Regions from separate parts of the Gordonia otitidis genome, predicted to be linked through region 3. Evidence: predicted binding sites of a transcription regulator. Region 3 holds the regulator's gene; each other region holds the start of a gene.
The links. Region 3 encodes LexA, which represses DNA repair genes until DNA is damaged. Its sites were predicted from a motif close to CGAACANNTGTTCG; they were not measured.
Positions count from the first base shown of each region.

Region 1 (4,819 bases), 1.4 Mb from region 3:
CGAGTCGATGTCGTACTCGCCGTGGCGGAGCAGGTAGTAGTCGACTAGGTTGACCGCGGTCCACGGGATCAGGACACACAGCAGGAGCGAGAGGAAGTTTGCGTAGTTGGCCAGGAAGTCGTCGGCGCTGAGGAGCGCGGGCAGCATGGCGATCGCGAACAACACTACTGCGATCACTGCACGACTCACCGCCTGCGCGCGCCAACGCGGAAAGATGTTCTGGCCCACGGTGATCGTAGAGAGTGCCCCACAGTAGAGGTTCATGCCGTTGGTGACGCTGATCCCGACGGCGAAGACCAAGAACAGCCCGGTGGAGATTCCGTGAGTCAGCGTTCCCATTCCGTCGAGTGTGTCGGCACTCGGCAAGGCCGCTCCGATCAGGACACCGAGCAGCATCGGCAGCACCGAGCCCAGGACGCAGCCGGCGTAGGTTGCCCAGAACGCCGTCTTGACACCCGTGTCGCGCGGTAGGTAGCGCGTGTAATCGGAAACGTAAGGAGCGTATGCGATCTGCCACAGCGCCGCGGCGGAGAAGGTCGCCATGAATCCAGCCCAGGTGAACCCGCTGCTGTGCCAGGTGTCGGTGGGCAGTCCATTGACGGCAAGCATCCAGACGAAAGCCAGCAACAGCGCGAGACCTGCGACCACCGAGAGCAGGGCGGCCATCGAGTGGATCAGCTTGTAACCGATCATGGTCACGACGACGCTGATCGCGCCGATGATGAAGATCGCCCAATTGTCGGGCAGTCCCGTCACTTCCGCGAAGGCCTTGCCTCCCAGCACCGCGTTCGACGCGAAAAAGCCCAGGTACATGAAGACCACGAGTACGACGACCAGAAGGCTTCCCAGAGAACCGAATTGGGCTCGGGTCTGGAGCATCTGCGGTACCCCCATCTGTGGCCCCTGCGCGGCATGCAGCGCCATGACGACCCCGCCGACCAGATTGCCCGCGATCACCGCGAGCGCCCCCGCCCAGAAAGGGAGACCGAAGACGGTGGTGGCCAATGCACCGGTGATGATCGTCAACAGCATGATGTTGGACCCGAACCACACGGTGAAGATGTCGCGCGCTCGTCCGTGGCGCTCGTCGTGCGGAATATGGTCGATGGTTCGGCGCTCCACCGACGGGGCGGTGCCGTCCGGTGAGGTGGTGCTCGGCGGTGTGGTGGTGCTGTTCATCGGAAGAAGACCTTCGCTCGAGTAGGAGTCGATCGAGTGGAACGTCAGATGCGTCCCAGCCACGTCGTCGGGGCGGTGAAGCCAGTATCGAGGTGACACCCATCACCGGGAAAACAGAAAGTTCCGGGGTTTTACATATGCAGAACAGATGACCTGCGGCCGGAGCCACACGGGCGTCGTGCCGTCATGAGCGCACAGCCCGTGATGACCGTCAGTTCGGCTATACCGATGCAGAAGTTCAGTTAATTCGGCGCTTCCTGATCTACCGTATTCGAACTCGACGAGCCACCATGGAACGATGACCGATCTCCCCGACCTCACCTCGATCGACTGGTCCGCCCGTGCCGCCGAGATCACCGCGTGCACAGACGCATTCGTCGACGGGCAGTGGACGCCCGCCCACTCCGGCGCGACGTTCGACGTCGTGAATCCGGCGACGGACGCCGTGATCGCCGCCGTGGCCGCGAGCGATGCGGACGACATCGACACCGCGGTCGCTGCTGCGCGCCGCGCATTCGACGACGGCCGCTGGTCGCGACTGTCGGCCGCGGAACGTGGTTCGGTGCTCATCAGGTTCGCGGATCTGATCGAGCTGCACGCCGAAGAACTCGCACTGTTGGTCACGTTGGAGATGGGCAAGGCGATCCGCGATTCCTACGAGGTCGAGGTACCCGGCGCGGCCGGAGTTTTTCGGTTCTACGGCGAGGTGGCCGACAAGGTCCCCGGAGAACTGCCGCCCACGGCGGATGGCAGCGTGGCAATGGTCCGCCGCGTGCCACTCGGCGTCGTCGGAGCGGTTGTGCCCTGGAACTTCCCACTCGACATAGCGGCGTGGAAGGTCGCGCCCGCGCTCGCCGCAGGCAACACCGTCGTGCTCAAACCCGCCGAGGAGAGTCCGCTGTCGGCTCTGCGCATGGCCGAGATCGCCGTGGAGGCGGGAATCCCGCCAGGCGTCTTCAACGTCGTGCCGGGCCTAGGCGCAACGGCCGGTCGAGCACTCGGCCTGCATCCCGACGTGCAGTGCCTGACGTTCACGGGGTCAACCGAAGTCGGCAAGAAGTTCTTGAGCTACAGCGCCGAATCGAATATGAAGCAGGTGTGGCTCGAATGCGGCGGTAAGAGCCCCAATCTCGTGTTCGCCGACTGCGCCGATATCGACGCCGCTGCTGAGATGGCGTGCTTCGGCATCTTCGGCAATCAGGGCGAGGTGTGTTCTGCGAACAGTCGCCTGCTGGTGCAGCGCGAGATCCACGACGAGTTCGTCGCCAAGGTCGTCGACAAGGCTGCCGCGTACCGGCCGGGCGATCCGCTCGATCCGGCGTCGACGACCGGCGCGATGGTGACGCGCAAGCACCTCGACCTGGTACTCGGCTTCGTCGAGAAGGCGCGTGGTGATGGCACAGTCGTGACAGGTGGCAGCCGCATCGGTGACACCGGATGTTTCATGGAACCGACCGTCGTCGTCGACCTACCACCGGACTCGACGGTGATGACCGAGGAGATCTTCGGGCCGGTACTGGCGGTGGCAGCCTTCGACACCGAAGACGAGGCCGTCGCGCTGGCCAACGACACCCCGTACGGACTCGCAGCCTCCGCGTGGACGTCCGACCTCAACCGCGCGATGCGCATGTCGGAGCAACTCCACGCGGGCACAGTCTCGATCAACACCGTCGATGCACTCTCTCCCGGAACGCCTTTCGGCGGTTTCGGGGCTTCAGGCTTCGGCTCCGACCTGTCGGTCCACGCGATCGAGAAGTTCACCGGTTGGAAAACGACGTGGATCGCGCGGGGCTGAGAGCTGCCCGAATCACTCGAACTCTTGTTCGTGGAACACCTGGACATCAACACGCCGCGCGAGTAACATAGAACACATATTCGATCGGTTCGAATTCGTTCTGGACAGCGCCGGGGGGGGTGAGTCAGGTGGGTGAACGCAAGCGTCGGGTGAGCAGTCAGATCCTCGAAACCAGCTTGGCCACGGCCCAACCCGGAACCCCCGATGGCGCGGCCAAGGACGCGCTCGACCAACTCGGTGCGGCGATCGATCGACTTGCCGACCTGGACCTGGGCACGGTCTCCGACGGAGTGCTGGCCGAACTGTCCTCGCGCACAGAGCAACTCGCTCGGCGTACCGCTGCAGCCACCGATCGCACAATCGTCGAAGCCTCCGACCGAGACCTGCCATTCAAGCTCGGCTACCGCGACGTCCGCAGCTTCATGTCCCGCCATCTGCACATCGGACACGCACCTGAGCGGTACCGAGTGATCGCTGCGACGGGCACATTCCACTCGGTCACCGACGACACCCTGGAACCCCGATGCCCAACGCTTGCGCGACATCTCACTGATGGCACGGTGGCTCCCGCACACGCTCGCGCTGTGCTCGACGTGCTGGAGAAGATCCCTCACGGCACGCCGATCGACACGCGCATAGCCGCCGAGATCCAGATGAGTGACTACGCCACCCATTTCACCCCACTGGAGATCACCAATCTCGGTGCCAGACTGCTGGCGCATCTCGACCCGGACGGCACGATCACCGATGACGCCGACCGTCAACGGCAACGCCGACTGTCACTCGGTCGGCAGAACGCTCAACTGATGTCCCGCCTGACAGCCGACCTCGACCCGGCCACGCGCGCCCGCCTCGACGTCGTGTTGGACGCATGGGCGCAGCCTGGCATGAACAATCCTGCCGACCCCGACTCACCGCGCGGATCGCTCGCAGACGCCGATCGCGACGCGGTGGCGGCCGCCGTCGAGCGCGATTTTCGCAGTGCCGGCCAACGCAACCACGACGCACTCTCCGCCCTGCTCAAGCTCGCACTGGAAACCGGAGCCCTCGGCAAGTCCCATCGCGGCCTGCCGATCCAGGTGATCGTCAAAACCACTTTGCGCGAGCTACAGGAGGGCGCCGGCCTCGCACAGACAGCGGCAGGTGCCCTGCTCCCGATCAAGGATCTGATCGAGATGGCCGCCGGCGGAGCGCAACAGTACCTGGCGGTGTTCGACGACCACACCAGCGTGCCGCTCTACCTTGGCCGGTCACGCCGACTCGCCAGCCTCGGGCAACGCCTCGCGTCCTTCGCCGCCGACGGTGGCGAGATGTGTTCGGCGCCAGGGTGTACGCAACCCGCAACCCGGGTCGAGATGCATCACGCAGCCAGGGATTGGGCCGAGGGCGGACTCACCAACATCGACGAGCTCGCGCCCGCCTGCGGAATCCACAATCGGATGGTCGGAAGCAGAACGGGCCAGTACCGTACCCGCATCATCACCGAAGGCCCAGACGCAGGACGAGTCGCATGGCGCCTGAATTCCCGACCAGATCTTCCGCCCAATCCCGAATACGTCAACCGGGCAACCGATGTCGCGAGTGAGTTCCGAGACCACCTCGGCCGCGCCCGCACTGAACTCTTCGACGCACATACACCGACTCCACCTCCACCAGTATCGGAGTGCCCGACCGCAAGCATCGTCGAGCGACAGCTGCACGCGACGCTGCTGCCGTTCGCCGGCCGCAGCAATGTTCACCTATCGTTGAGCCCCGGCACGATCGACTTTGCCAACGCACCTCCGGCTGCCTGACTATCGCCCACACCACTTCCGCACGCCCCTTCCCCGCAGTGACGATCGTGCG
Region 1 is NZ_CP085974.1:3,656,453-3,661,271, reverse strand. Features, by position in the region: gene LK459_RS16675 (purine-cytosine permease family protein) at 1-1,179, opposite strand, end outside; gene LK459_RS16670 (aldehyde dehydrogenase family protein) at 1,478-2,974, shown strand; gene LK459_RS16665 (HNH endonuclease signature motif containing protein) at 3,103-4,767, shown strand.
Region 1: LK459_RS16665 (HNH endonuclease signature motif containing protein) is a predicted target of LexA. The motif match lies at 3,044-3,057, and genes of this name have one in related genera.

Region 2 (4,819 bases), 810 kb from region 3:
GATTCCGACGACCCGTGCATTGTTGAATTCGGTGAGCATCAGTTCGCTGTGTCCACCCGCACCGAGCGTGGCATCGACGACAACGGGGTTCTCGACGCCGGGCCGCGTCAGTGCCGGCGCGAGGAGTTCGGTGATACGGCGAGCCATGACGGGTACGTGGCCGAACTGTCCGGAACGACGGTCGTCGTCGTGCGACGCATTCACCGAATCACCTCCCGGACCGTGCTGTGTGCACACCCCTACCCGTAGCGGGCACGTGCACTCATCTCGAATTCCTGACACGGCTGCGGGTCGACGCATGCCGTGATGACCGTGGCGAGGAGGGAGTCGTCGGGTGAAGCGGGGTCCCGGTCCGGGGACGCACCTGGCGTTGGGGAAGTACGCCAGGGTCGTTCCGGACCGGGGCCTCGATCCACCCGAAGCCCTGTCCATCGTTCGCCAACCCCTCGGCTACAAGACCGCGTTCAGTGCGGCCGAGTTGGCTGCCGAGAAGTTCTCCTCGTGCTCACTCTGGTATTCACGCCACTTCTGTGCGTCCCAGATCTCGAGGTGATCGAAACTGCCGAACACCACACACTCCTTGGTCAGCTCCGCGTACTCCCGATGGTCGGGAGACAAGCTGATCCGACCCTGCCCATCCGGACGCTGCTCTTCGGTACTGGCGAAGAAGTAGCGCTGGAAGGCCCGCGCTTGTGGGTCGTTGCGGGATGCCTCCACGATTCTGGCGGCGATCTCGTCGAACTCCTCGGCACGGAACACCGACAGGCTGTGGTCCTGGCCTTTGGTGACCATCACGCCTCCTGCCAGTGCGTCGCGGAACTTGGCGGGCAACGTCAGTCGCCCCTTGTCATCCAGCTTCGGCGTGTAGGTGCCGACGAATCGCACAGACGACATGTCGACACCTCCTGCCCCTGAGCGATCCGTTCCGGTCCGTCTCACCCAGTGCTGCCACAGTACCCCACTTTCCACCACTTTCCACCAACATCGCCCTCTGATCGTCCTACCCGCAGCACTTTCCGCAGGTCAACGCCGAGAATTCCGTGGTTGGATGAATACAACCGACCGTGTCGCACGTGGCGATTCACGTGTCCAGAAGGGACGAAAAGACATCACTGTGACTGGTGAGGGAAGATTTCACGGTCAGGTGGGGCGATGTGGGGAGACACGGTGGGGCGATGTGGGGAGACACGGTGGGCGCGCACCGGGGAGACACGGTGGGCGCGCAGCGGGTGCGATGCGGCCACGCCCAGAAGTAACCAGACCGACCGGGAGGAGGACGAGCGCACAGACGACGGCAGGGCCGCACATCATGTGGATGTGCGGCCCTGCCGTGGTGAAGTGACCAGCGCTAGTGCGCTAGGGATGGTGACTCACTGGGGAATAGCGGGTATCGCTGGGACCTGGGCGCGGCGCCGCGGGGCTACGGCGCGGACTCGGGACGCGCGATCATCGCGCGCCCGGGGTCACTCCTGCTCGAAGCGGCGGTTGAACCGGTCTTCCATGCGCTCGGTGAACTTGCGCTTGTTTCCCGAGGGACGAGTGTTGCCACCCTTGCCTGACTGGGGTGCGGACTCGCTCGGCGTCGACCTACCTCCGCCCCAGAGCGCGAATAGTCCCGCCCCGAACATCACGAGGAAGCCGATGAGGCTGACGACGGGGAGCCCGGCGATACTCAGACCGACCAGGGGTCCGACGATGAGCAGCACCAGACCGACGACGAAAATGGCCGCCGCCTGCAAACGACGTCGACCCGACGACCGGCCCAGCCGACGACGCTCGACGCTGGACGCAAACTTCGGGTCCTCGGCGTACAGAGCACTTTCGATTTGTTCGAGCATGCGCTGCTCGTGCTCCGAGAGTGGCACCGACCCTCCTTACTACGTTGCCGATTCACACATCAACGAGATCGTGGCGACCGCGGACGCCAGTCTCGTGACATGTGTTCGCGGCTTACGGCTTCCATGATACGAGGTGATCGCGAGCGCGACCACCATAACCACCCGAAGGTGACATATCACGGCCGACAACAGCGCGCGACGCCTTGATCGGTGTGACGAAGGATTGCGTCGAGGCACGGTCTCAGGCGATGTGGTCGTAGCCGTAATCGGACCGAGCGGGTGCCTGATGTGCGAGCTTCCCCTGCTCATACGCCACGACGATGTCTTCGACAGCGTCGAGGAACACGAGCAGCCGCGACCGGAGACCTGTGACCACCGAGGCGTCGACGCGGCGTCGTAAACCGGATTCGATCTCCATACGAACGGTCGACATCCCGGCAAAGGCCGAAGCGAACTCGGCGAGCTCGGGAACCGCCGACGAGATTCGTGACCAGGCGTTCGGCGAGACACGTCGGGACGCTCTCCTGACCGGCGGTTCGTACACCGCGAGCGCCGCGCCTGCCGCACGGAGCGCTGCCAGGTAGTACTGACGGAAGCGTTCGGCGTCATCTGGCACGCCGTCGGCGTTCTCGGTGAGGATCTCGGCACGCTCGAGAAGGTCACGCGCACGGACCACGACGACCGGATCGATCTCGGGGCGCATCACTGCGCCATACGGCGCATGCCGGTTGCCGCGTCGCATCGGCTCCATACCTGCCATGTCGCGCTCCCTTCATCTCCACGGTCTCCACGGTCTTCATCTCCACGGTGCGGTCCGGCGATGCACGCTTCCCTCGTCCACCGCCGGACCACCCGAACTGTCGGGGGCGATGAGAACGGCTTGCGGAGGCACGTTCATCGAACACCCGTTCGACATATTCAATATAGCTAGTGGGGCGGCACTCTTCAAGAGAGATGTGGCCCATTTCCGACAACAGCAGCGTAGAAGTCGGTACCGACATTCCCCGGCTCGGCCGCGGCCGGCGCCCGGTGTGCCCGCGGGGTGCGGGAGGAAGGACGACGAGCCAGTTGGCGACCCGCCTCGTTCGACTGTCCGGGCAGGACTGCCCGGTCTGGCTCGACGCTGCCCTGAACGTCTATGTGACCGCGATGGACTACCCGCGCGGTACCGAGCACCACCGGGTCGCACTCTGGCGCGAGCACATCGCCCGACGCGGGTGGACGGCCTACGCCGCACTGACGGCCGTCGCCCCCGATCGACGCCTCGACCCCGAGGCGGAGCGTCGGAGGATCCGACCCCCGGTCTCCCCCACGGGCGACGAGATCATGGTCGGCATCGCCTACGGCTATCGCGGCGCCGACGATCAGTGGTGGAATCACCAACTCCGCACGGGTCTGCGGCTGTCCGGGTGTAACCGGGAGACGATCGACACCATCGCCACCGACTATTTCGAACTCACCGAACTACACGTTCATCCGACAGCGCAGGGCCACGGGATCGGCGAATGGTTGCTCTCCGCGTTGCTGACCGACCGACCCGAGGACCACGTCCTGCTCTCCACCCCGGAGATACCCGAGGAACGCAACCGTGCGTGGTCGCTCTACCGGAGAATGGGCTTCGACGACATCCTGCGCAATTTCACCTTCACAGGCGATCCCCGACCGTTCGCCTTCCTCGGGCGGAGCCTGCCCCTCGATGCCGCGCCGAGACCGATCGTCGACACGACCCTGCCGCCGGCCGCGCGGTGAGTCGGCGACGGCACGCAGGTCTCGGAGGCGGCGGCAACCATCCGCCCCGGCATGACGCCGTCGTCGTGGGGGCGGGACACAACGGACTGATCGCTGCTGCCTACCTCGCCCGAGCGGGACGTTCGGTTCTCGTCGTCGAACGCGACGAGGTACCGGGTGGTGCCGTGTCGACGGTGGAGCGTTTCCCCGGGTACCGCATCGATCGCGGGTCGTCGGCTCATCTGATGATCCGGCACTCCCCGATCATCGACGAACTCGAACTCGAGAACCACGGGTTGCGTTACATCGACTGCGACCCATGGGGTTTCGCACCTGCGACAGACTCGGGCCCGCCACTGGTGTTCCGCACCGACCTCGACGCGACCTGCGCGTCGATCGCCGCCGCGTGCTCGACCGCCGATGCCGATGCGTACCGGCGGTTCGTCGGCGAGTGGGGGCCGAGGTCGCGCGCGGTGCTCGACGCGTTCAACTCCCCGGCGACACTGCCACGATTCGGTCGAGCGTTCGCCGGCATCGGCCACACCGCGCACACCGCACGTACCGGGGTCCTCGGCCGGCGCGCCGGCGCGCTGATGGCTGCAACGCAGGAGCTGATGATGTCCGGCGACGCCCTGCTCGACCGTTGGTTCGTCTCCGAACGGCTCAAGGCCGCCCTCGCATGGTTCGGCGCACAATCGGGCCCACCGATGAATGCCCCCGGGACAGCGCCGATGGTCGGGTTCGCCGCCCTGATGCATCGGATTCCCCCCGGTAGGGCGGTCGGCGGAAGCGGAGCGCTGACCGAAGCTCTCCTGCACCGACTCGACGCCGACGGCGCGCGGGTGCTCACCGGATCACCGGCGACAGCGATCAGCCGATGCGGCGATCACTGGCGGGTACAGACCGCACACGAGGACCACTGCACAGAACAGGTGATCGCCGCCTGCCACATCATGGCGACACTCGACATGATCGACGCGGGGGCCAGTGTGGCGCCGTCTGTTGTCGCTCGCTGGCGTCGTGAGATCGACATCGGGACGGGCATCGGAATGGCCGTGAGACTGGGCACCAGCGCCCTGCCCGACTACCGCGACCTCCCCTCGGGGCTGCCCCCGCACGGCGTGCACTCGGCTCTCGGTCTCCTCGTCACCGACCGTGCGCAGCTCCGGCGCGCGTACGCAGCCGCCTCGGTCGGTGACCTGCCACCGCGGCCTGCCTGCGTGGTGATGAGCTACTCGGCGATCGATCCGACG
Region 2 is NZ_CP085974.1:4,220,506-4,225,324, reverse strand. Features, by position in the region: gene rsmH (16S rRNA (cytosine(1402)-N(4))-methyltransferase RsmH) at 1-147, opposite strand, end outside; gene mraZ (division/cell wall cluster transcriptional repressor MraZ) at 451-894, opposite strand; gene LK459_RS19380 (DUF3040 domain-containing protein) at 1,464-1,865, opposite strand; gene LK459_RS19375 (SAV_6107 family HEPN domain-containing protein) at 2,080-2,589, opposite strand; gene LK459_RS19370 (GNAT family N-acetyltransferase) at 2,907-3,587, shown strand; gene LK459_RS19365 (phytoene desaturase family protein) at 3,584-4,819, shown strand, end outside.
Region 2: LK459_RS19375 (SAV_6107 family HEPN domain-containing protein) is a predicted target of LexA. The motif match lies at 2,737-2,750, and genes of this name have one in related genera.

Region 3 (4,819 bases):
GTCGCCGAACAGTTGGCCGACCTCGTCTTCGATGGATTCGTCCTCGCCACAGGCCGTGAACACCTTCAACACGTGCCGCGGTATCTGAGGGGTGCACGCCAGCGACTGGAGCAACTTCCCGCTGCCGCGGCGCGTGATCGGGACGGACTGGCCACCATCGACCGTGTCACGGAACGGTGGAACCAACGCCTCGCCCAACTTCCCGAGGCCAGGCGCGATGTGGTGAACGAGGAAGCACACTGGCTCGTCGAGGAACTCCGGGTGAGTCTCTTCGCCCAGAAACTGGGCACCGCATACCCGATTTCGGAGAAGCGAGCTCTACGAGCTCTGGACCGCCTCAGCTGACACCGCGGCCGGGGAGGTCGCCGCGTTCGAATCGTCGGGAGTGGCACCAGCGTGGTCGGCGTCGGGGCCACCCGGTGCGGCATCGTCGTCCGCGGTGTTTCGCGACCCGGTGAGAGTGCCCTGCAGGTCGTCGATCTCGCGCTGGAAGTCGTCAAGCGAGTCGAAGGAACGGTAGACCGACGCGAAACGCAGATACGCCACCTCGTCGAGGTCGCGAAGGGGTCGGAGGATGGCCAAACCGACCTCGTTGCTGGGTATCTCGGCGGAACCGGACGCCCGTACCGCATCTTCGACCTGCTGGGCCAGTTGCGCCAGGTCGTCTTCGTTCACGTGTCGTCCCTGACAGGCGCGGCGGACTCCGCGCATCACCTTTTCCCTGCTGAACGGCTCCGTGACCCCGTTTCGTTTCACCACGGCGAGCACCGCACTCTCCACAGTGGAGAACCGGCGACCACATTCACTGCAGGCGCGGCGGCGTCGGATCGCCTGTCCCTCGTCGGCGACACGCGAATCGACGACCTTGGTGTCTTCGTTCTTGCAAAACGGGCAGCGCATGTAGTCCTCGTGCAAATCTCGGGACGCATCGGCTCCGCAGGTCTCGACCCGGTCGATCGTCAGACGACCGACGGGCTCGAGACCGAGGCGGTGACCGTGTCGGTTTCCGACTGGACCCTGTGGCATCGAGAATACCGCCCTGTTCTCAGCGATAGGTCGGCGTGAGCAGGGGTTGCCCCACGCGCAGGCCACTCGACGGCAGATCATTGAGATCGACGATCTCGTCGATCACAGTCTGGCGAGGTACATCGGGTGCGACCCGCTGCGCGATCGAACTCAGCGAATCGCCCGCACGCACGTGCACGACCTGCGTCGACGTCGCTGTCGGCGTGGTGGCGCGCTGGTAGTCGGCACCGACGACACCGACGACCCAGACGGTCAGTGCGAGTCCGACGCCTGCGAGCACCGCCAACAGCGTCGCCCGCCGACGACGAGCGGCGGTCAACTCGCCGACTCCGCCGGCACAGCGAGTGCCGACCGGGCGTGCGGTCACCGCTGCCTGCGCAGGACGATTCCGAGGCGCAACGCCCGCGTGGGAGTTTCGGCCCGTCCCCCGCGCCGCACGGTCGGTGGTCACACCATGGCCCGTCGACACTCGTCGAGGCGCGGCACGACGCGCGGACGTCCGCACGGGCGTCGGCGCGAACGCGGACGTGGCCCTGGCCGTGGTCGGGGCCGGCGGGGTTGTCAGGGGGGTCTGCAGAGAGGACTCCGGGCGGGCGTCCAGGGGGCTCAACAGGGTGGTCATCGCTACCTCCAGTGCTCGATCATGCGTTCGATGAACGGATGTTCGAGTTCTATCACGGGGGTCTGACAAAGTCGTGCGACACGTCGAACAAATGTTTGATGTTGTCGGAGGCCTCGGATAGTCTCGGCGCCAGATGATGCACCGCGGACCGGTCTCGACACGACCGAGCCGATTCCCGAGCAGCGGTACCCCGACCACAGCACACATCCGGAAAGGACGGATTCGATGACAGAGAAGTCACGGCGCGGCCCGTCGGCGCCGAAAGGCAGCGGTCGCGGCGTCGCCGCCAAGAAGAGTGGGGGTGATGCCGAACCGCAGATCGATCCGGCTGCCGCCGAGGCATCACTGACGGATCGGCAACGCGGCGTTCTCGACGTGATCCGCAAGTCGGTGCGCGAACGCGGCTATCCGCCCAGCATTCGTGAGATCGGCGATGCCGTCGGCCTCACGTCGACCTCCTCGGTCGCCCACCAGCTGCGCACGCTCGAACGCAAGGGTCTCCTCAAGCGTGATGCCAACCGCCCCCGTGCGGTGAACGTCTCCGAGGCTCCTGACGCGATGCACTCGGACGCGGTCAACGGAGATCTCCCCACGCCCACCTTCGTTCCGGTTCTCGGACGGATCGCGGCCGGCGGGCCGATCCTCGCGGAGGAAGCGGTCGAAGATGTGTTCCCGCTGCCGCGCGAACTCGTCGGCGAGGGCTCACTGTTCCTGCTCCGGGTGGTCGGCGAATCGATGATCGATGCCGCCATCTGCGACGGGGACTGGGTGGTGGTTCGTCAGCAGAACGTCGCCGACAACGGCGACATCGTCGCGGCGATGATCGACGGCGAGGCGACAGTGAAGACCTTCAAGCGCAAGGACGGACACGTGTGGCTGATGCCGCACAATCCGCTCTTCGATCCGATCCCCGGCGACGACGCCGCCATCCTCGGCAAGGTCGTGACGGTGATGCGACGGGTCTGACGCCCGTCGATCATCGCGTGCCGCTCCTCAGTCGTCGAGGTGCTCGGCGGCCGCGCGGCGGGCGAGAGCCGGGCTCGTGGTCTGGAGTACTGCAGCGGCCGCTGCCCGACACTGGTCGAGTGTCACCGTCGACAGCTTTGCTCCCACCGCGGGCGTTGCGGCCGGAGCAGCCGACAACGAGGTGACACCGAGTCCGACGAGCACACACGCCAACGCCGGATCGGCCGCTGCCTCACCGCAGACTCCCACAGGCTTGTTCAGCTCTGCCCCGGCATCAGCGACCTGCGCGATCAACGCGAGCACGGCGGGTTGCCACGGATCGGTCAGTTCGGCCAGTTCCGCGGACATGCGGTCGGCGGCCATCGTGTACTGCGTCAGGTCGTTGGTTCCGATCGACACGAAGTCGACCTCGGCCAGGATCGCCCGAGCGAGGATCGCCGCTGCGGGGATCTCGATCATCACGCCGGCAGTCAGACCACGTTCGCGCACCATGCCCGCGAACTGTGCAGCCTCCGCGGCGGTGGCGATCATGGGCGCCATCACCCAGGGCCGCGACCCCGTTTCGGTCGCGGCGCGTGCAATCGCATCGAGCTGTCCGCGCACGATCTCGGGGTGATCCGCGGCGATCCGGTTGCCCCGCACCCCGAGCGCTGGATTCGCCTCGTCGGGGTGCTCGATGAACGCCAACGGTTTGTCCGAACCCGCATCCAGCGTCCTGATGACGACCTTCTGGCCATCGAACGCATCGAGCACGTCGCGATAGAGTCGCGTCTGCTCGTCGACGCTCGGCTCGTCGCCCCGGTCGAGAAACGCCAACTCGGTGCGGAACAACCCGATCCCCTCGACCGGCGCATCTGCAGCGCTTCGCGCCGACGCGCCGTCGGCGACATTCGCAAGGATCGCCACGTCGACGCCGTCGGCGGTCCGCCCGGGTCCACTCCACGCGGCGACCAGCGCAGCCTCTGCAGCGCCACGCTCGACGAGTTCCCGAGCCGAGGCGGGATCGGGTTCGACGACAACCGAGCCCGCTGCGCCGTCGATCAACACCTCTGTACCGGAGGTGATCTCACCGAGTCCGGCCACGGCGACCACGCACGGGATACCCAGTTGCCTCGCGATGATCGCCGTATGGCTCGTCGGCCCGCCCAGCCGTGTGACGAGGCCGACGATGACCGTCGGGTCGAGGCCCGCGGTGTCGGCGGGAGCGAGATCGTCGGCGAGCAGGACCGATGGTTGCGTGGGGGTCGGGATTCCCGGCTCGGGCTCGCCGAGGAGTTCAGCGACGACGCGATCTCGCACATCGTTGAGGTCGGTGATGCGTTCGGCCATCAGCCCACCGAGTTTGGCGAACATCTCGGCGAAGGTCTGCGTCGCGGCGACGACTGCCGCGGGCGCCGGTGTACCGGCGGCGACGAGCTTGTTGGCCGCGCCTATCCACCCCCTGTCCTCGGCCAGACCAGCGGTCGCATTCAGCACCTCTGCCGCGGCGCCCGACGCGTGCGACGCGCGGTTGCGCAGTCGGCCCGCCACCGTTGCGGCGGCGGCCGCCAGCCTGTCGGCCTCGGCGCCGAGGTCGTCGTCGGCGAGACTTCGGTCGGCCCCGAGTAGCCGATCGTCGTGTTCGACGCGGCCACCTGGCCACAGCGCGGGGCCGTAGGCGTATCCCGCGACGACGGGGGTTCCCGTCAGTTCTCCCTGTCCATTCATTGAGACCCGATCGTCCGATACCAAGTGATTCTCCATGTGTGACTACCGCCTTCCGGGTCCATCTGCCGGGTGAGTGGTGCTCACTGCCGACATGTTCTGTGATCAAAGTTACTCCGAACGCTTGACTTGTCAACACAGTCGGGCGTAAAACCAGATATATCAACATTCAAAACAACAGAAACTCACAGCCGGGCTTCCGACGTGAGAGCCACACCACAGATCGGAGACGACAGGTGTACGCCGAAGAGCGACAGCGGGCAATAGCGGATCAGGTGCGCACGCACGGCCGCGCCTCCGTGACCGCGTTGGCCGACAGGTTCGAGGTGACCAGCGAGACGGTGCGTCGCGATCTGGCCGTCCTCGAACGCGCCGGCAGCCTGCAGCGCGTCCACGGGGGTGCGGTCAAGGCAGGAGCGGTCGAGGTTCTCGATGAGCTGGGGCTCGACCAACGCGAGTCCGCCCATACCGAGGAGAAGGCGTCGATAGCGCGCGCTGCCA
Region 3 is NZ_CP085974.1:5,033,953-5,038,771, forward strand. Features, by position in the region: gene hrpA (ATP-dependent RNA helicase HrpA) at 1-345, shown strand, start outside; partial or broken gene nrdR (transcriptional regulator NrdR) at 466-900, opposite strand; gene LK459_RS22775 (LysM peptidoglycan-binding domain-containing protein) at 1,046-1,648, opposite strand; gene lexA (transcriptional repressor LexA) at 1,967-2,614, shown strand; gene ptsP (phosphoenolpyruvate--protein phosphotransferase) at 2,642-4,357, opposite strand; gene LK459_RS22790 (DeoR/GlpR family DNA-binding transcription regulator) at 4,555-4,819, shown strand, end outside.